One region of the Inquilinus sp. CA228 genome, then DNA from elsewhere that is predicted to be linked to it. Evidence: predicted binding sites of a transcription regulator. Region 1 holds the regulator's gene; the other holds the start of a gene.
What was found. The regulator LexA, encoded in region 1, represses DNA repair genes until DNA is damaged. The targets are predictions, from matches to a motif close to ATGTTCTANTTTGGTTC.

Region 1 (10,463 bases):
GAGGCCCGGGCGCTGGGCGCCGACTGCATCCTGCTGATCATGGCGGCGCTGGACGACGCCACCGCGCGCGAGCTGGAACAGGCGGCCATCGACGCCGGCATGGACGTGCTGGTCGAGGTGCATGACGCGGCCGAGCTGGACCGGGCGTTGAAACTCCGCTCGCCGCTGCTCGGCATCAACAACCGCAACCTCAAGACCCTGCAGGTCGACCTCGCCACCACCGAGGCGCTGGCGGCGCAGGTCCCGGGCGACCGGTTGCTGGTCTCCGAGAGCGGCCTGTCCGCCCCGGCCGACCTGGCCCGGATGGCCCGCGCCGGCGCCACCACCTTCCTGATCGGCGAAAGCCTGATGCGGCACGACGACGTCGCCGCCGCCACCCGGGCGCTGCTGACGCCGGCCGCGAGATCCTCGGCGGCATGACCGGCGAGCTGACCCATTTCGATGCGGCCGGCCAGGCCCGCATGGTCGACGTCTCCGCCAAGGAGGCAACGGTGCGGGTGGCGCGGGCCGGCTGCCGGGTCGAGATGAAGCCGGAGACGCTGGCGCTGATCGCCGCCGGCGGCCATGCCAAGGGCGACGTGCTGGGCATCGCCCGCATCGCCGGCATCATGGCCGCCAAGCGCACCGCCGAGCTGATCCCGCTGTGCCACCCGCTGCCGCTGTCCAGCGTCGAGCTGGCGCTGCGCTGCGACGCCGAGCACAGCCGGGTCGAGATCGAGGCCACGGTCAAGGTCACCCACCGCACCGGGGTGGAGATGGAGGCGCTGACCGCCGCCTCCGTCGCCGCCCTGACCGTCTACGACATGTGCAAGGCGGTGGACCGCGGCATGGTCGTGACCGACCTGCGGCTGCTGCACAAATCCGGCGGGCGGTCAGGCACATACGAGGCCCAGCCATGATCCCGGTCGCCGAGGCCCGCGCCCGCATCCTCTCCGCCTTCGCCGCCCTGCCGGCCGAGACCGTGCCGCTGCCCGCCGGGCTGGGGCGCATCCTGGCCGAGCCGGTGGCGGCGCGGCTGACCCAGCCGCCGCTCGACGTCTCGGCCATGGATGGCTGGGCGGTGCGGGCCGCCGATGTCGCTTCCGTCCCCGCGACGCTGCGCCGGATCGGCCAGGTCCCGGCCGGCGGCCGCTTCGAGGGCACGGTCGGCCCCGGGCAATGCGTCCGCATCTTCACCGGCGCGCCGCTGCCCGATGGCGCCGACGCCGTGGTGCTGCAGGAGGACACCGACGCCGACGGCGACCGGGTGACGGTGCGCGAGGGCGTCGCCGCCGGCCGCCATGTGCGCAAGGCCGGGCTCGATTTCCGGACCGGCGACGTGCTGCTGCAGCCCGGCCGGCGCCTGACCGCACGCGACATCGGCATCGCCGCCTCAACCAACCATCCCTGGCTGCATGTGCGCCGCCGCCCCCGCGTGGCGGTGCTGGCGACCGGCGACGAGATCGTGCTGCCCGGCGAGGCGCTGGGGCCGAGCCAGATCGTCAGCTCCAACAGCCATGCCCTGGCGGCCTTGATCCGCAGCTGCGGCGGCGAGCCGGTCGATCTCGGCATCGCCCGCGACAATGCCGACTCCCTGGCGGCGCTGGCCGCCGGCGCCCGCGGCGCCGACCTGATCGTCACCACCGGCGGCGCCTCGGTCGGCGAGCACGACCTGATCCGCTCGGTGCTCGGCGAACGCGGCCTGGCGCTCGACTTCTGGACCATCGCGATGCGGCCGGGCAAGCCGCTGATGTTCGGCCGGCTCGACGACACGCCGCTGCTCGGCCTGCCCGGCAACCCGGTCTCGACCATGGTCTGCGGCTGGCTGTTCCTGCGCCCGGTGCTGTGGGCCCTGCAGGGCGCGGAGTCGCCGGAGAATCGCGTCGCCGCGACACTGGGCCGCGACCTGCCGGCCAATGACCGGCGCGAGGATTACCTGCGGGCCCGGATCGAGCGGACGGATTCCGGTTATGTCGCCACTCCGTTCCCGGCCCAGGACAGCTCGATGCTGTCGCTGCTGGCCGCGGCCGACGGGCTGGTGATCCGCCCGCCCCATGCCCCGGCCGCGGCGCGCGGCGAGGCGGTGGGGGCGGTGCTGTTCGGCGACGGCATCTGACGCGCCGATCGTTACAAGGAAGTAAAGAACGGACAGCGCCACAGTTAGGCGCTTGTGTTTTTGTTTTGTTCCTCCTAATGTTCTCTCCAGGGATTCGGCCGCGCCGCGGCCTCTGCGAACGGAGGATGCCTTGCTGACGCGAAAGCAACAGGAGTTGTTGTTGTTCGTTCACCGCCGTCTGGAGGCGGACGGCGTCAGTCCTTCCTTCGACGAGATGAAGGATGCCCTGAGCCTGAAGTCGAAATCGGGCATCCATCGACTGATCACCGGCCTTGAGGAGCGCGGTTTTATTCGGCGACTGCCGCATCGGGCTCGGGCGCTGGAAGTGCTGCGTCTGCCGGACTGCCTGAAGTCGGACACGCCGGCGACGACGGCCGAGGATGACAATGTCGTTCCCTTCCGGCCCGTGCGCTCCGACGTCGCCCTGCCCGGCCGCAAGCTGGAGCGCGCCGATCTCAGCAACCCCGAGCTCGGCGTCCGCCTGCCGCTCTACGGCCGGATCGCCGCCGGCATGCCGATCGAGGCGCTGCGCGACCATTCCAACTACGCCGAGGTGCCGGCCTCGCTGCTCGGCCCGGGCGAGCACTACGCCCTGGAGGTCGCCGGCGACAGCATGGTCGAGGCCGGGATCCTGGACGGCGACACCGTCATCATCAAGCGCTGCGACGCGGCCGATCCCGGCGTCATCGTCGTCGCCCTGGTCGACGACAACGAGGTGACGCTGAAGCGGCTGCGCAAGAAGGGCGCCTCGATCGGGCTGGAGGCCGCCAATTCGGCCTACGAGACCCGCTACCTGCCCACCGACCGCGTCCGCATCCAGGGCCGCCTGGTCGGGCTGCTGCGGACCTATTCGTAAGCTCCTGCGCCCCTCCTCGGGCGGGTCGTGACCGCGTGAGGCGCTCCACCAGCAGCCGGCATCGGGCCAGCGGCGCCGAGCGGGCCACGGCGCAGCAGGTCGCGGAAGCGGCCGGCGTCTCGATCTCCGCCGTCTCCCGCACCTTCACCAAGGACGCCAGCGTCTCGCCCCGGATGCGGGCCCGCGTCCTGGCGGCGGCGGAGGCGCTGGGCTACCGCCCCAACCAGCTGGCGCGCAGCCTGATGACCGGCCGGACCGAGCTGGTCGGGCTGGTCTCGAGCCATTTCGCCAACCCCGCCTTCATGGACGTGTTCGACCTGTTCACGCGGGAGCTGCAGCGGCGCGGGCTGCGGCCGCTGATCGCCAACCTGTCGGAGGATGGCGGCGCCGACTCCGCCCTCGACATGATGCTGCAATACAGCGTCGACGCCGTGCTGATCGCCACCTCCGCGCCGCCCGAGGGCTTTGCGGAGTCCTGCGCCCGCGCCGGGCTGCCGGTGGTGCATGTGTTCGGCCGGGCGGGGGCGGCGGTGCCGGTGGTGACGGTCGACAATGTCGCCGGCGGGCGCCTGGTCGCCGAAGCGATGCTGGCGCGCGGCCTGCGGCAGTTGGCCTTCCTCGGCGGGGCCGGGACCGATTCGTCGTCGATCGACCGTGCCGCGGGCTTCTCTCAGGGGCTGGAAGCGGCGAGACTGCAGCCGATGGCTGTAGAGTTCGCCGGCGACTATTCGCATGAGCATGGCCGCCGCGGCATGCACGCTGTGCTCGACCGGCACCGGCCGCAGGCGGTGTTCTGCGGCGACGACATCCTGGCGCTCGGCGCCTTCGATGCCTGCCGCGAGCGCGGCCTCGCCGTGCCGCAGGACATCAGCATCGTCGGCTTCGACGACATGAAGCTGGCCTCCTGGCCGAGCTATCGCCTGACCACGGTCCGCCAACCCATGGCCGAGATGGTGCGCCACGCCATCGACCAGATCGCCGCCCGCCTGGCCGATCCCGACCACCCGATCCAGGGCCGGCTGTTCGACATCACCCTGGTTGAGCGCGACAGCCTCTAGGCGCCGGACCGCAGCCCTTTCAGATACCGTATCAACTGCCGCGCGCAGGCTTCCAGCGGGGCGGCATCCTGTTGCGCCTTGGCCTGGGCCATCGCCCCGGAATAGGCGGCGACGATGAAGGCGGCGAGGTCGTCGGCATCCGCCGGGACCAGCCGGCCGGCCGCCTGGTCGGCGCGCAGCCGAGCCGCGATCGCCGCCCGCCAGGCTTCGAACACCGCCTGCGTCGCCGTGCGGAACTCCGGATCGGCCAGCGACAGCTCCAGCGCCAGGTTGTTCAGCGGGCAGCCGGAGACGGCGCCGCGCCGACGCAGCCCGGCGGCGATCCGGTCGAACACGCCGACGATGCCGTCGATCGCGTCCGGCGCCGTGCGGACCGGCTCGATCCAGGTCTCCTCAACCTCCGCCGCCACCCGGTCGCGGATGATGGCGAGGCCGAGCGCCTTCTTGGTCGGGAAATGGTGATAAAGCGCGCCGCCGGTCACCCCGGCCTCGCGCATCAGCTCATGCATGCCGGTGGCCTGGTAGCCGCGGGACTGGAACGCCTCCGCCGCCACATCCAGCAGGCGCCGCCGCATCCCCTCGGGGTCATAGCTGCGCTTTCGCCGGCTTTCGCTCTCGGTCATGCCCCACCGTAACATATTGACCCAACCGGACAATCAGTCTGTTCTAAAACCGGGCAACCGGTCTGTTCTGATAACAGGAGGCGATCATGCAAAGTGGGACCTTCAGCCCGGTCGTGGAGTTGCGGCGCTACACGCTGCATCCGGGGCAGCGCGATGTGCTGATCACGCTGTTCGACCGGGAGTTCGTGGAGACGCAGGAGGCGGTCGGGATCGACGTCATCGGCCAGTTCCGCGACCTCGGCGTGCCCGACCATTTCGTCTGGCTGCGCGGCTTCCCGGACCTGCGGTCGCGGACCGAGTCGCTGCGGGCCTTCTATGACGGGCCGGTGTGGCAGGCGCATCGCAGCGCTGCCAACGCCACCATGATCGATTCGGACGACGTGCTGCTGCTGCGGCCGGCGCGTCCGGACTCGGGCTTCCTGCTCGGCCCTGACCGCCCTGCCTCCGGCAACGATGGGATCATCATGGCCACAACCTGGCATCTTCTGCCTGAGGCCGAGGCCGAATTCCCCGAGATGTTCGAGACCGTCCTGGCGCCGATGCTGGGCGATGCCGGCGTGCCGATCCTGGCGAGCTTCGTGAGGGAGCACGGCGAGAACGGCTTCCCGGCCCTGCCGGTGCGGGAGGACGCGCGGGTCTTCGTCTGGTTCTCCCGCTTCCCGGACCGGGCCACCTATGAGCGCCACGCCGCGGCTCCCGGCTTCGCCGAGGCGCTGCGGCCGCATCTGGCCCGGCCGCCAGAGGTCGCCCTGCTGTCGCCGACGGCCCGGTCACGGCTGCGCGGCTGACCCTCACACGTCCGCGATCCGCACCCAGGCGCGCTCGCGGGCGGAGCGCAGGGCGGCGGCGGTCACCCGGTCGACCTCCCAGCCGTCGCGGAAGGTCGGCCAGACCGGCCGGCCGGTCGCCACCGCCTCGAGGAAGTCGCGCGCCTCGATCACGATCTGCTCGTTGTAGCCGGTGCCGTGGCCGACGCCCTGGTTGAAGGCCAGGTAGTCGGGATGCGCCGGCCCGGTCAGCAGACGCTGAAAGCCCTGGCGCGCCGCCGGCCGTGCGGCGTCGTACAGCCACAGCTCGTTCTGGTTCTCCTGGTCGAAGGCCAGGGCGCCCTTGGTGCCGGTGATGCGGTAGGTGTAGCCCATCTTCCGCCCGGCGGCGACGCGGCTGAAGCTGAGCGAGCCGGTGGCGCCGCTGGCGAAGCGCAGCAGCATCTGGCCCTGGTCGTCATTCTCCACCCGCTCCTCGCCCGCCGGCCCCGGTCGCGTCGCCCGCACGATGTTCAGATCCGCCACAAGCGAGTCGATCGGCCCGACCAGCCGCAGACAGGCGTTGACGATATGCGGGCCGACGTCGCCCAGCGCCCCGGCCTCGCTGCCGGTGGCGATCCGGGTGCGCCAGGAGGCCGGCGCCCGCGGGTCGTGCAGGTAGTCCTCGACATGCTCGGCGGTGACCTGGATCACCTCACCGATCTCGCCGGCATCGATGATCTGCTTCGCCAGCTGGCTGGCCGGGGTGCGGATGTAGTTGAAACCGACCATGGTGGCGACGCCCGCTTTCTCGGCCGCGTCGACCATGGCCTTGGATTCGGCCGGGTCGCAGCCCAGCGGCTTCTCGCAGAACACCGGCTTGCCCAGGCGCAGCGCCTCGGTCGCCATGGCCAGATGGGTGCGCGGCGGGGTGGCGATGATGACCGCGTCGACCGCCGGGTCGGCCACCAGCGCCCGCCAGTCCGCGGTCGATCGGTTCCAGCCCCAGGCCTTGGCATGGGCGGCTGCACCCTCCTCCGTGGTGCTGCAGATCATCTCGCAGACCGGGATCAGCGGCGGCTGGAACGCCGTGCGCACCAGCTGCAGGCCGATGCTGTGGGCCTTGCCCATATAGCCGGCCCCGATCAGCCCGATCCGAAGCGTCCCCGTCATCGCTTTCCTCCCTGGTCCGCATGATCCTACCCCGCGGGAACTCTACCGGTCTCGATCCGATTTGCAAGCGCTTGCAAATCTGATTACGCTGCGGCATCCGACAGGGAGGAGCGGCATGAAGACCTACACACCAGACACGATCGACCCGGCCGCGATCGTGGCGGAGCTGCTGGACGGCGCGGGCGCGGTGGTGCTGCGCGGCCTGTTCACGGCCGCGGAGATCGCCGAGGCGCGGGCGGTGGTGATGCGCGAATCCGAGGGCAGCACGGCCAAGGTCACGCATTTCCAGGGCGCCGCCGAGCAGGAGGGCAAGATCGCCCTGCAGCGCCGGGTATGGAACCTGCTGGCCAAGGGCCAGGTGTTCTCGCGCATAGCGGCGCATCCAACCCTGATGACGGTGATGCGCGCCTTTCTCGGCAGCGAGTTCATCATGGGGTCGATCGCGGCCAACCGCATCCTGCCGGGCGGCCCGGGCCAGGAACCGCATATCGACTATCCCTACTGGGACATGCACAAGCCGGAGTCGCATCCGGTGCGGATCAACGCGTCCTTCCCGCTGAACGCCCAGGCGACGATCCTGCTCGACCCCTTCACCGAGGAGACCGGCGCCACCGCCTATGTGCCCGGCACGCAGAAGGAGCTGCGCTACCCGGCCGAGAGCGACCGCTTCCACGAGCGCTGCGCCCGCATGCTGGGCGAGCCGGGCGACACCGTGGTGTTCTTCGGCGCGGTCTGGCACTGCGCCATGCCGAACCGGTCGCAGCAGGAGCGGTCGGCGATCCTGATCCAGTATCTGCCGAAATTCGTGAAGCCGATGGAGGATATGCCGGCCGCCCTGCCTCGCGCCTTCGTCGAGCAGGCCAGCCCCGACCTGCGCCAGCTGCTGGGGCTGAACTACCCCTATCCGGAGGTGTTGGACGCCGCCAAGGCCGGCAACGCCGAGGGCCGCACGATGATGGCGACGGCCCGCTGACCGGTCATTCGGGCGCCGCCGCCCGGAACGGGGCCGGCGCCCAGGGGCGGTCGCCGACCGCCTCCGCCACCGTGGCGATCTCCGGCTGCGGGCCGGAGAGATCGACCGTGATGCCGCCGGCGCGTCGCAGGTCGAAGCGGTCCCAGACGCCGAAGCGCGGCCGGCACCAGCCCGGCGCCACCAGGTCCGTGATCACCAGATCGGCCACGGCGCAGTCGTCGTCGAAGCCCTCGCCGCCTCGGGTGAAGGCCACCGTGGCGTCGACGAAGCGGTAGAGGCAGCCGCGCGGGTCGCAGGCCAGCCGGTCGCCGGCGGCCGCCCCCTGCTGCGGCCAGGGCGCGTCTTCGGCCGCGGCCTCTGCCCGCAGCCAGATCTCGCGGATGAAGCGCTCGCTGCGGCGGGTGGAGAAGGCCAGGCCGCCCTCCGGCACCCGCACCGCCGCCAGCCGGCCGGTGCCGTCGACCAGGATCTGCGGCGACGGCGCGGTCAGCGCCGCGACCAGCACCAGCGGCAGGGCCAGCAGCCCCAGCAGGCGCAACCGCCCCCCGGCCAGGCACAGCCACAGCCCGCCGACGGCGCCGGCGACCAGACCCCAGGCCGGGATCGCCGGCACCGCGAAGGCCGCCAGCGGCCAAGCGGCGACGGTGTTCGCCACCCACAGCATCGCCTCGATGCCCCAGCCCAGCAGCGGCAGCACCCAGCCGTCGAGGCCGAGCAACATGGCCGGATAGGCCAGCAGCACGCAGGGCATGATCCACAGCGAGGTCAGCGGGATCGCCATCAGGTTGGCGGCGACGGCCAGCGGGGCGAAGCGCTGGAAGTGGTAGATGGCGAAGGGCGTGGTCGCCACGGTGGCCACCAGCGTGGTCAGCACGATGCCGCCGAGATAGAACAGGATCCGGCGCGCCGGCCCGGCCTCGGCCCGCCACCCGGCGAGATGCGGCCGCAGCGCCTCATAGGCCGCGATCAGCGCGATCACCGCGGCGAAGGACATCTGGAAGCTCGGCCCCGGCAGCGCCTCGGGCACCGCCAGCAGCACCGCCGTGGCGGCCAGGGCGACCAGCCGCATCGAGATCGCCACCCGGTCGGCCATCACCGCCAGCAGCACCATGCCGGTCATGACGCAGGACCGCACCGTCGGCACCGAGGCGCCGACCAGGATGGTGTAGCCGACGATGCCGAGCAGCGCGACGGCGGCGGCCCACTTCTTGATCGGCCGGCGCAGCGCCACCGGCTCGATCAGCGCCAGGCCCAGCCGGACGGTGCCGAGCAGCAGGATCGCCACCAGGCTGATATGGATGCCGGAGATCGACAGCAGATGGGCCAGGCCGGAATCGCGCATCGCCTCATTGGCCTGGTCGCTGATCCCGGCCCGTTCGCCGGTCAGGAAGGCGACGGCGATGGCCCCGGCGTCGCCTTCCACCTGAGCCCGAACCCGGGCGGCAATCCCGTCCTGCAGCCGGGCCAGGTTGGACGGCGCGGGGTCAGTTTCGTTCAGCCGCTCCACCCGGCCCATGGCGAAGCCGGTGCCGCCGATGCCCTGGAAGAACAGCTGCCGCCGGAAGTCGAAGCCGCCCGGATAGGCCGGCCCGTCCACCGGCGCCAGTGTCGCCCGCACCCGGATCCGGTCCCCGGCCGCGGGCACCGCCTCCGCCCCGAGCAGCCGCAGCCGGACCGCCGCCGGCGTCGCCTCCGGCGCCAGCCCTTCCAGGGCCAGGTCGCCGAGCACCACGCGCACGCCATGCGGCAGCAGGTCGACCGTCTCGACCGTGCCGGTCACCAGGCCGCGCCGCTCGCGGTCGAGCAGCGGCGCGGCCACCGCCCGGGTGCGCAGCTCCGCCGCCAGGAAGCCGACGGCGACGGCCAGCAGCAGCGCGGCGAAGCCCAGCGCCCGCGGCCGGCGGCGCAGCAGCAGTGTGAGCAGGCCGGACAGGACCAGCGCGCCGAGACCCGCGGCCAGCGGCGGCTCCGACGGCAAGGCGAAATAGAGGCCGATGCCGGTGCCGAGGCCGCAGGGCACCTGCAGCACCAGCCGGCGCCGCACGCCGCCGGCCAGGGCGTCCAGCGCCCCCGCCCAGTCCGGCCGGGCGATCCCGCCAGCGCCCAGGCGTCGCAGCGACGCCCGCACGGCCTGGGGGATGCCGACCGATGCCCCCGCATTAGCCATCGCCCGAAGGCCTATGCTATGGACCTCTCGCACTGATCCTAGCAGCCTCTGTGGAATTTGGCCCATGACGGTCGTGACCCGCTTCGCCCCCTCGCCGACCGGCTACCTGCATATCGGCGGGGCCCGGACGGCCCTGTACAACTGGCTCTATGCCCGCCATCACGGCGGCGTCTTCCGCCTGCGCATCGAAGACACCGACCGCGCCCGCTCCAGCGAGGATGCGGTGCGGAAGATCATCGACGGGCTGTCCTGGTTCGGGCTGGATTGGGACGAGGAGATCGTGTCGCAGTTCGAGCGGCGCGAGCGGCACGCCGAGGTGGCGCGCAAGCTGCTGGCCGAGGGCAAGGCCTATCACTGCTGGCTGCAGCCGGCCGAGCTGGAGGCGTTGCGCGAGAAGGCCAAGGCCGAGGGCAAGCCCTGGGCCTTTTACACCAGCTACTGGCGCGACCGGGACCCGGCCGAGGCGCCGAAGGGTCTCGACCCGGTGATCCGGCTGCGCGCGCCACGGACCGGCGAGACCACGGTCGAGGACAAGGTCCAGGGCCCGGTCACGGTGCAGAACGACCAGCTCGACGACATGGTGCTGCTGCGCGCCGACGGCACGCCCGTCTACATGCTGTCGGTGGTGGTCGACGACATCGACATGGACGTCACCCAGATCATCCGCGGCGACGACCACCTGACCAACACCTTCCGCCAGGTGCAGCTGTACAACGCCATCGGCGCGACCCCGCCGGACTTCGCCCATATCCCGCTGATCCACGGGCCGGAC
Region 2 (10,463 bases), on a different contig from region 1:
GCTCGCCCTCGTCGCCGGCACCGCCATGGCGGCCGCCCAGGGCGCGCCGGACGGTGGCTGGCGCGGCGGCTTCTTCCGCCAGCTCGACACCAACAAGGACGGCAAGATCGAGCGGACGGAGGTTCTGGCCTGGTCCGAGGCGCGGTTCAAGACGCTGGACACGGCAGGTGACGGGGCGCTGACCGAGGCGCAGTATGTCGACGCCATGATCGCGAAGATCCGCCCCCGCCTGGAACAGCGCTTCGACAAGCTCGATGCGAACAAGGACGGCAAGGTGACCGCGGCTGAATTCGAGGCGCCGGCTCTGGCCCGCTTCGACCGCCGCGACACCGACAAGACGGGTGTTCTGTCGATCGATGACCTCAAGACTCACCGCAACTGAAGCGTGGCCGAGAGCGACGATGCCCTGGTGGCGGCGGTGGCGGCGGGAGACGCCGCCGCCTGCCGCCGCCTGGTCGACCGGCATCTCGGACGCCTGCTCGCCTTCGCCCAACGCATGCTGGGCAGCCGCGCCGATGCCGAGGACGTGGCCCAGGACGCGTTCCTGGCCTTGTGGAAGGAGGCCGGGCGCTGGCGGCCGGACGGCAGCGCCACGGTCTCGACCTGGCTCACCCGCGTCACCTACAACCGGGCGATCGACCGGTTGCGGCGGCAGCCTTCGGTGGCGCTCGACGCGGTGCCGGAGCCGCCGGACCCCGCTGCCGGCGCCGAGGCCGGGCTGCAGCGCGCCCGGGTCTCGCGCCGGGTCGGGGAGGCGCTGGCCCAGCTGCCCGAGCGGCAGCGGGCGGCGATTCTGCTCAGCCACTACGAGGGCCACGGCAATCGTGAGATCGGCGAGGCCCTCGGGGTCGGGGTCGAGGCGGTGGAATCGCTCCTGGCGCGCGGCCGGCGCGCCCTCCGCCAGGCCCTGGCGGCGGAACGGGCCGATCTGATGGGAGAGGTGTGACATGGCCGAGATGACGCTCGATCGGTTCCTCGATCTGCTCGACCGGCACGGTCCGGTGATCGACCGATGGCCCGCCTCCGATCAGGACGGGGCGGAGGCGCTGCTGGCGGCCTCGGCCGAGGCGCGATCCGCCATGGCCGACGCCCGGGCGGTGGCCGCCGCGCTCAACGATCTGCGGGTGGCTCCACCCTCGGCGGCGATGCTCGGCCGCATCCTCGACGCGGCGCCGCGGCCGCGCCGCTGGATTTCGGAAATCCTGTCCTGGCGGCCGGCGGTCGCCTTCGCCGCCGCGCTGGTGGTGGGCGTCTATCTCGGCGCCATGGTGCCGACGGTGCAGGCCAATGACGACGACTGGTCGACCCTCGGCTATGCCCTGGCCGACGACGTGTCGCCCTTCGGAGGAACGCCGTGATTGCACGCTCGTGGCGCTGGGCCCTCGTCGCCTCGCTCGCGCTCAACCTCCTTCTGCTCGGCGTGCTCGGCACCTGGCTGTGGCGCTCGGATTCACGGTCCGATCCGTCGGCGCTGGCCGAGGCCGTCGCGACCCTGCCGGAGCCCGACCGCACCACGCTGGGGCATCTGCTCGACCAGCGCCGCGCCGAGCGCAAGGCGATTTTGGACGACCTGGGCCAGTTGCGCACGGCGACGACCGAGGCGATGTCGGCCGACCCCTATGACCCCGCCAAGGCCGCCGCGGCGCTGGCGGCGATGAGCGACAAGTTCAACGAGCTCCGCGACGTGGTGGAGGGGACGGTGCTCGAGATCATGCCCAAGCTGCCGGCCGAGCAGCGGCGGAAGATGCTGGAACGGCGCAGCGCGCTCTGGCGGCTGTAGGGCCTGCGACTCCTACTGGGGCGCGATCGGCCGCAGGATCAGCACGTCGAGGTCCGCGCTGGGGGTGAAGTCGGTCTGCCGCACCTCGAACCGGGTTGGCGAGATCTTCTTCACCCCCTCGGCGCAGAAGCTGACCAGGTTCCGGGCGTCGCCCTTATCGACCACCAGCCGGAAGTCCTTGATCGGCGCCGCCCAATTCGCGCCGGTCGTCAGGATGTAGGAAACCCGCTGCTCGCTGAACGGCATGCCGTCCTGGCCGGCCTTGGCCTGCGCCCGCTCGACCGCGGCGAGGAAGCTCCGGTCGATGCAGTAGCGCCGCACGTCGTCCGCATGTTCGGGGGTGCCGGCGGCATAGGGCGAGCCGATCACCGACCCGACGCTCGATCCGGCGGCGGGCGTGTAGCGGTGCTCGATCACCACCTCGCGCCCGGCGGGGAAGGTCTGCTGGAAGTGGTAGGTGGTCTTCAGCGTCCAGCTCGGGACGACATGCTGCTCCCAGCCCTGGCCGGAATCGAATTCGTTGACGGCGGCGAGGCCGAGCCCGATCAGCTCGTCCCGCTGCGCCTTCGGCAGCGCGGTCAGGCCGTCATAATCGGCATCGGGATACAGCGGCACGCCCAGCTTGCGCAGCAGCGCCGTCTGGTCGACGCCCTCGGCGAAGGCCTTGATCTCGACCTCGGTCGCCACCGGCCTGCCGTCGGCCTTGGTCGAGAAATCCAGGAAGTTCTCGCTGCCGGGATGCGGCACGGCGGTCAGCCCGCCGATGAAGTCGAGCGTCACGTCCGGCATCGGGAAGGCGACGGTCACGGTCTTGTCCTGCGCCGCGCGGTTGAAGAAGCGGTAGCTGACCCGGATCTCCTGGGCCGAGACATACAGGTCCTCGGACCTCATCTCGATGTCGGCGGTCCGGGTCAGGACCAGCCCGCCGGCGGCCAGCTCGGCCGTCGAATCATTGGCCGAGGCGCCGGCCAGCGGGGCGAGGAGGGCGGCCAGGCCGAGCGAAAGGGCGGTGAAGGCGGTGGTCACGATCGGCTCACGGCAGTCGGCTCCCGCTGCAATGTCGCGCGCCGGATCGGGCTTTTCCAGGGCGCCGTTCCCTCGGGAACAGGGGGCGGAGAGCGAGTGCCGTAAGCAGAGGCCTGCTGACCAATGATGTCGCGGAGACCCTCATGGCTGCGGAGAACGCATCCCTCGACCACGGCGGGGCGGAGACCGGCGTCTCCTGGTACACCGTGCGGAAGATCGTCACGATCGCCTGGCTGGCGATCCTGCTCGGCTTCGCCATGCAGGCGCTGGTGCTGTCGGCGCGGGTCTCGGCCGGGGGCCAGATCCCCGGGATCCGGTTCCTGGCCGATCTGGTGCAGGGCATCACCTGGTCCGTCCTGGTCTGCTTCGGCGTCAGCATGGGCACCGTCCTGGTCAAACTGCGGGCCGTGCTGGCCGGGATCCTGGCCGCGATCTGCACCCCGGTCGCGATCGGCGCGGCCAATGCCGGGCAGAAGGTGATGGCGGCGTCGCTCGGCGCCGTCGGCCAGCCCGCCGTTGTGCCGCTCGTCGTCATCGCCGCGGTCAAGGCGGTCGAATACGGCCTGCTGGGCTGGCTGCTGGGGCGGATGGTGCAGCGCGGGGCGAAGGGGCCGGCGCCGTTCCTGCTGGCGGGTGCCGCGACCGGGCTGGTGTTCGGCGGCACCATCACCGCCCTGACCTGGCAGGCCCTCTCGGCCGGCGGCGCCACGCCCGAGCTGCCGCGGATGGTCGGTGTCGGCGTCAACGAGGTGCTGTTCCCGATCGGCTGCGCCCTGGTAATCTTCCTCAGCCAGTTCGTCCGGTTGCCGGGAAAGTAAGGTGGCCTAGCATTTGCGGTCCGGCAGGCGGTTGTCGCAGACGGCGGCGGTCCACAGAAACCCGATGGCCTCGTCGCGCATCTCTGCCGTCACCGGCAGATCCGCACTCGTCGCCGCCGGCGGCAGGCGCCAGGAGCGCTGGATGTCATAATAGGCATCACGGCCCTCGATCATCCGGTGCACCATGTACTCGCCTTTGCCCCACCGTTCGGTCCTGCCGCAGAGAACCGCCTGGGCGGCATAGGGGTAGGGACCGTCGGACCGGACCGTCGGCGGCTCCACGAGTGGCGCCACGGCGCATCCCGGCCCGGCCCGGAACCTCTGATCCAGTCTCTCCGCCAGCACCGCCAGCGAAGGCGCCGCCCGGCGATCGATGGTCATCACCGCGATCATGTCGGTCCACCGGTCCACGGTCTGGCCGGCAGGAACGTATTCGGACAGGATCATGCCCGGCATCGGGCCGCGATTGGCCAGGATCCATCCCTGGGGGATGGGAACCTGAAGCATCTCGGCCATCCGGTCCTTCTGGGCCGTGCCCGGCGGCGATGGCGGGGGCGGCTCGGTCTTCGGGGCGCAGCCGGCCGCCGCGCCGGCCAGCAGGATCGGCAGCAGCATTCTGCAGCGCCGTCCGGCCGGGCCGCGCGTCGAAGGCCGCCCGCGACCATCCGGTTCCAGGCTCATTTGCCTCTCCCCGTCTGATGGCGCCTTCGGCCCAGAAGACGGTGGGATTGGGGCCGAATTGCGCTGATGGAGAGAGGAATGGGGAGGCGCTCGGGCGCAGCCTTTCGCCCGGCGCATGGCCGGTCGGATTGCCGCCACACTCTGATCCCCTTGCGTTCCCGCCCCGTTCGGCGCTATCAGGGCGCCGCATGCCGCAATGTGCCCGGCCGGCCCTGATGCCGGTGGGTCGCTGCGGCACCCCGATGCTGCGAGGCGAAGCGGCGTCCGGGGGCGACGGATCTTGTGCGGTCGTTAAAAGTCCAACAAAAACAGCGCATTATAAAACACGATCCGCGCATCGTTTCGATTGTTTCCGTTCCGGCGTCTCCCTATACTCCGCGCCGCTTAGGCTCGGACGAAGGCCGGCACGTCAGACAGTGAGTGGTTGTTGCGATGACAGCGATGCTTCTGCCCCCGGATTATCGGCCGTCGGATGATGAAGACTTCATGAATCCGATGATGCTGGAATATTTCCGGCGCAAGCTTCTGAAGTGGCGGGCCGACCTCCTCGCCGAATCCAACGCGACCCTGAGCAGCCTGCAGGATGGCGGCATCCAGGAGCCGGATCTGACCGATCGGGCCTCCGCCGAGACCGACCGTTCGCTCGAGCTCAGGACCCGCGACCGCGAGCGCAAGCTCCTGTCCAAGATCGACTCCGCGATGCGGCGGATCGAGGACGGCTCCTACGGCTTCTGCGAGGAGACGGGCGAGCCGATCGGCGTCAAGCGGCTGGAGGCGCGGCCGACCGCGACCCTCAGCCTCGAGGCGCAGGAGCGCCACGAGCGGCTGGAACGCACCCACCGCGACGATTGACCGATCCCCGCGGCGCCGAGAGGCGCCGTTGTCGTTGGCGTGTCTTGGGCCGAGAAGCGCCGTTATCGTTTGCGTGTCTCGGGCCGAAAGGCGCGGTTCTCGTCTCCGCCTCGCTGCGTGTCCGTGTTAGGGTGGCGGCGAGGGGCTTTCAGATCGAGGGTATTCGATGCTTCGTGGCGCAGCGCTTTTCGCCGCCGTTCTCGCCGTCTCGGGCTGCGGGATCGATCCGGTGACGCCGAAGGAGACTCGCGTCGACTATGCGGGTTTCATCAACAGTGCGGATCAGGCCGCCATCTACGCCAACTCGCAATGCGCCCAGATCAACCGCCTGGCCGTGTTCAAGGTCGAGGACGTGGTCGAGGGCCGCAAGGGGGCGACCTTCCAGTGCCTGCCGGTGCCGAACTGCTATCCGGTCGAAGCGGCGGCGCCGGGGCAGCCGGTCGCGCTGGCGCCGGTTGCTGCTCCTGCTTTCGTGCCGGCCGCCTCGGCCCCGACTGTGCCGGGACAGCCCTACATCGTTCCGCCCGCCGCGGCGGCGCGATTCCAGGGGCCGGTCGTGGCCATGGCTCCGGTGTCCTCGGCGCGCGACCGCCGCGCCGCGCGCCGCGCGGCCGGACCGTCGGTCGAGGATCAGTCGGACGACACCTACATCCCCTTCGCCGCGGCCCCTGTCGCCGCCGGCGAGCAGCCGCAGCGCGTGCCGTCCTATGAGACGATCAACGTGCCGACCGGCCCGAACCCGGTCTCGGCGGAGGCCCCCGGCCCGTATCCCGAAGGCTCCTACGCCACCGCCGCGGAGCCGAGCTGGCGGCGGGCGGTGACCTGCAAGCCCAACGCCACGCTGCCGCTGGCCGTGGACCGGCTGCCGACCGGCGACGTCTATCCGTTCTGAGGTCTGATCGGACCAGCGCGGAAGGCCGGATCATTCCCTGATCCGGCCTTCCGGCATTATCAGCCGTGCCCTCCTGGAACCGCCCGGATCGGCAGGTGGATGTCGGTGATCAGCGCCGCGGCCGGGGTGCTGCGCGGGTCGTTCAGATACTCCTCGAAGATCGGCGCCTCCGCCGGCTCGGCGCCGCTGGTCGGCAGCCAGGTCCGGTACAGCCAGGCATAGGACCGCTCCAGCTCGGCATAGGGGCCGGTGTGGCGCAGCACCGCGTGCGGCCCGCCGGCGACGGTGCGGAGGGCGACCTCGCTTTCGCCGGCGACGCCTTCCGGCACCTCCAGGCAGGCGTCGGAGCGGAGTGCGTCGGGCGGCATTGCCGCCGGGTCGTCGTAATAGATGCCCAGGCTGCGGGCCCCCGGGCGCAGCAGCTGGCGGGCGCGAGCCCACGACATCAGGATGTCGAAGCTGCGGCCGACCTCCAGATAGGGGCCGATGTGGCGGACGGCGGCGACGCGGATCGGCGCCAGGCTGCGATAGGTCACGTCGGGCATGGCTGTCTCTCCTTCGGGTGAGTCGAAGGGGAATGACCGGCGCGTGCCGCGATAGGCTCCCGGCGGCTGGCCGTAGCGCTCGGCGAAGGCCCGGCTGAAGGCGGCGGTGCTGCCGTACCCCGCCCGGCGGGCGATGCGGGCCACCGCCGTCTCGCTTTCCAAGAGGGTGCCGGCGGCGCGGTGCAGGCGCAGCCGGCGCACCGTGTCGGCCACGGTCTCGCCCAGCAGGTACCGGTAGGCCCGGTGGAAGTGGTACGGCGAGAAGCAGGCCACCTCCGCCAGCCGGTCCAGGTCGATCGGGTCGTCGAGATGGGCGACGATGTGGTCGATCACCCGCTGGATGCGGGCGAGGTGGCGGTCGAGCGTGGCGTCCTTGGGCATCGGTTCGTTCTCCCGGCCTTGGTGTTAGCCCGAAGCGGATTGATCCTGCTTGCGAAGCTGCGGCCGCGAAAGAGGCCTCGGACAGCCGGCCTTGCTCGATGCGAACAAAACATGTACAAGAGCTGCATTGACGCGGCGTATGGCGCCATGCAACTGGAAGGGACTGGTGATGTCGACCCCGACTCTCCGCGTTGTGGAAAGAGCCCCGATGGACAAGACCAAGGCGCTGGAAGCCGCCCTGACCCAGATCGAACGCGCCTTCGGCAAGGGGTCGGTGATGAAGCTCGGGGCACGGCCCCAGGTCGACGCGGAGGTGATCTCGACCGGCTCGCTGGGCCTCGACATCGCGCTCGGCATCGGCGGCCTGCCGAAGGGCCGGATCGTCGAGATCTACGGACCGGAAAGCTCGGGCAAGACCACGCTGGCGCTGCACGCCGTGGCCGAGGCGCAGAAGGCCGGCGGCACCTGCGCCTATATCGATGCGGAGCATGCGCTCGACCCGACCTATGCCCGCAAGCTGGGCGTCAACATCGACGAATTGCTGATCTCGCAGCCCGATGCCGGCGAACAGGCGCTGGAGATCACCGACACCCTGGTCCGCTCCGGCGCGATCGACGTGATCGTCATCGATTCGGTGGCGGCGCTGGTGCCGCGGGCCGAGCTCGAGGGCGAGATGGGCGACAACCAGCCCGGCCTGCAGGCCCGGCTGATGAGCCAGGCGATGCGCAAGCTCACCGGCTCGATCTCGAAATCCAACAGCCTGGTCGTCTTCATCAACCAGATCCGGCTGAAGATCGGCGTGATGTTCGGCAATCCGGAGACGACGTCGGGCGGCAACGCGCTGAAGTTCTACTCCTCGATCCGGCTCGACATCCGCCGCATCGGCGCGATCAAGGACCGTGAGACCGTCACCGGCAACCAGACCCGGGTCAAGGTGGTGAAGAACAAGATGGCGCCGCCGTTCCGCGCCGTCGAATTCGACATCATGTATGGCGAAGGCATCTCGAAGACCGGCGAGCTGCTCGACCTCGGCGTCCAGGCCGGGGTGGTGGAGAAGTCGGGCGCCTGGTTCTCCTATGACGGCCAGCGCATCGGCCAGGGCCGCGAGAACGCCAAGGTCTTCCTGCGCGACAATCCCGAGACGGCGAAGGCGATCGAGGCCAAGATCCGGGCCAATGCCGGGCTGGTCTCCGACCGCATGATGGCCGCCGGCGGGCCGGAGGGCGGCGTCGACGGCGACGAGTGATCGCCGCCGACGACCGACGGATCGCCCTCTGCGATGGAAAGGCCCGGGGTTCCGGGCCTTTTCCGTTACCGGCCGGATCGTGCTATCTCCCCGCCCATGACCGACTTGCCGACCTCCGCCCCGATCATCACCCGCTTCGCCCCCAGCCCGACCGGCCTGCTGCATGTCGGCAACGTCCGCACCGCGCTGGTCTGCTGGCTCGCCGCCCGCGCCACCGGCGGGCGCTTCCTGCTGCGGCTCGACGACACCGACACCGAGCGGGGCAGCGCCGAATTCGCCGCGGCGATCGAGCAGGATCTGCGCTGGCTCGGTCTCGGCTGGGACGGCTTCGCCCGCCAGTCCGACCGCACCGACCGCTACCGGGCGGCGCAGGATCGGCTGAAGGCGGCCGGCCGGCTCTACCCCTGCTACGAATCGGCGGAGGAGCTGGAGCTCAAGCGCAAGAGCCTCTTGGCGCGCGGCCTGCCGCCGCTCTACGACCGCGCCGCGCTGGCCCTGACCGACGCCGACCGGGCCCGGCTCGAGGCGGAAGGGCACCGGCCGCACTGGCGCTTCAAGATGGCGGATGCGCCGGTCGAATGGGACGACAAGGTCCGCGGCCGGGTGCATTTCAACGGCCGCGACATCTCCGACCCGGTGCTGGTGCGCGAGGACGGGCGGGCGCTCTATCACATCGGCTCGGTGGTCGACGACATCGACATGGGCGTCACCCTGGTGGTGCGCGGCGAGGACCATGTCGCCAACACCGCCATGCACATCCAGCTGGCCGAGGCGCTGGGCGCCGCGCCGCCGGCCTATGCCCATCTCTCGCTGATCGCCGACGCCGAGGGCCACGGCCTGTCCAAGCGCCTGGGCAGCCTGTCGCTGCGCAGCCTGCGGCAGCAGGGGATCGAGCCGCTGGCGGTGACCAGCCTGCTGGCCAAGCTCGGCACCTCCGACCCGATCGAGCCGCGGCTGTCGCTTGACGATCTGGTCGCCGAGTTCGACTTCGCCAAATTCTCCCGCACCATCCCGCGCTTCGACCCGGCCGAGCTGGAGCGGCTGAACGGCCGCATCCTGCATGAGACGCCCTATGCGGCGGTGCGCGACCGGCTGGCGGCGCTCGGCCTCGGCGCCGTCGACGAGGCGGCCTGGGCGGTGCTGCGTCCGAACCTGCAGCGGCTCGATGACGCGGCCGAGTGGTGGCGGGTGGTCACCGGCCCGGTCACCCCGGTCGTCGCCGATGCCGCCCTGCTGTCCGCCGCGGCCGAGCTGTTGCCGCCCGAACCCTGGGACGACGCCACCTGGGGCGCGTGGACGGCGGCGGTGCGCGACCGCACCGGGGTCAAGGGCAAGCCGCTGTTCCTGACCCTGCGCCTGGCCCTGACCGGCCTCGACCACGGCCCGGAGCTGCGCGGCCTTCTGCCGCTGATCGGGCGGCAGCGGGCGCTGGCCCGGCTCTCCGGCGATGTGGCGTGAACGCCCCATCCTGTTAAAACTTGCTTAAAACTTGACCCTACCCCCCTTGGCGCCGACCCGCGGTCGGGAGTAAGAACCCGATATGACCGACGAGATTTCGCCTGCCCTGGACACCCCGGCGCTGCCGGTGGCCGCGGTCTTCCTCGATGTCGCGTCGCTGCCCGGCGCCGCGTCCGTCGATGATGGGCCCGAGGATCTTGCCCGCATCCTCGTCGGGCTCGGCACCGTCTGCCGGCCGGCCCGTCGCATCGCCTATGCCGACTGGGCGACGCTGTCCGAGCTGCGCGGCGTCGCCCATCGCCACGGCTTCGACCAGGTGCAGACCACCGAGATCGAGCCGGGCCGCGACGCGGCCTCGTTGCGCCTGGTGGTCGACGCCATGGAACTGGCGCTGCTCGATCGCAGCATCGACACGGTGGTGCTGGTGACCGGCAGCGCGGCGCTGCTGCCGCTGGTCCGCAGCCTGCGCCGCCACGGCAAGCGGGTGATCGCGATCGGCCCCGGCCGCCGCATGGACCCGCTGTTCCAGTCGGAATGCGACCGTTTCGTCGATTGCGCCACGCTCGGCCACCCGGCGCCGGCGCGGGTCGAGATCCGTCCGGCCGCGGCGGCACCGGCCGCCCGCCCGGCCGCCCCGGCGCTTCGCCCCGAGCCGGCGCCGGTCCAGGCGCGCCCGGCCGAACCGGCGCCGCGCCTGCGCCTGAAGCCGCCGGCCGAACCGGCCCGCGCGGCCCGGCTGGGGCCTGCGGTGGCGGAACCGCCGCACCCTTCCGCGTCGGCCCGC

Region 2: recA (recombinase RecA) is a predicted target of LexA. The motif match lies at 7,078-7,094, and genes of this name have one in related genera.

The regions. Positions count from the first base shown of each region.
Region 1 is NZ_JBQJIK010000006.1:113,341-123,803, reverse strand. Features, by position in the region: gene trpC (indole-3-glycerol phosphate synthase TrpC) at 1-420, shown strand, start outside; gene moaC (cyclic pyranopterin monophosphate synthase MoaC) at 417-899, shown strand; gene ACTOWL_RS04520 (molybdopterin molybdotransferase MoeA) at 896-2,095, shown strand; gene lexA (transcriptional repressor LexA) at 2,226-2,951, shown strand; gene ACTOWL_RS04510 (LacI family DNA-binding transcriptional regulator) at 2,987-4,009, shown strand; gene ACTOWL_RS04505 (LmrA/YxaF family transcription factor) at 4,006-4,632, opposite strand; gene ACTOWL_RS04500 (NIPSNAP family protein) at 4,719-5,420, shown strand; gene ACTOWL_RS04495 (Gfo/Idh/MocA family protein) at 5,424-6,551, opposite strand; gene ACTOWL_RS04490 (phytanoyl-CoA dioxygenase family protein) at 6,667-7,524, shown strand; gene ACTOWL_RS04485 (ComEC/Rec2 family competence protein) at 7,529-9,691, opposite strand; gene gltX (glutamate--tRNA ligase) at 9,756-10,463, shown strand, end outside.
Region 2 is NZ_JBQJIK010000031.1:49,058-59,520, forward strand. Features, by position in the region: gene ACTOWL_RS17095 (EF-hand domain-containing protein) at 1-382, shown strand, start outside; gene ACTOWL_RS17100 (RNA polymerase sigma factor) at 386-946, shown strand; gene ACTOWL_RS17105 (hypothetical protein) at 948-1,358, shown strand; gene ACTOWL_RS17110 (periplasmic heavy metal sensor) at 1,355-1,780, shown strand; gene ACTOWL_RS17115 (DUF4424 domain-containing protein) at 1,793-2,806, opposite strand; gene ACTOWL_RS17120 (hypothetical protein) at 2,950-3,624, shown strand; gene ACTOWL_RS17125 (hypothetical protein) at 3,631-4,239, opposite strand; gene dksA (RNA polymerase-binding protein DksA) at 4,738-5,157, shown strand; gene ACTOWL_RS17135 (hypothetical protein) at 5,324-6,049, shown strand; gene ACTOWL_RS17140 (AraC family transcriptional regulator) at 6,109-6,975, opposite strand; gene recA (recombinase RecA) at 7,145-8,221, shown strand; gene gltX (glutamate--tRNA ligase) at 8,318-9,679, shown strand; gene ACTOWL_RS17155 (NYN domain-containing protein) at 9,762-10,463, shown strand, end outside.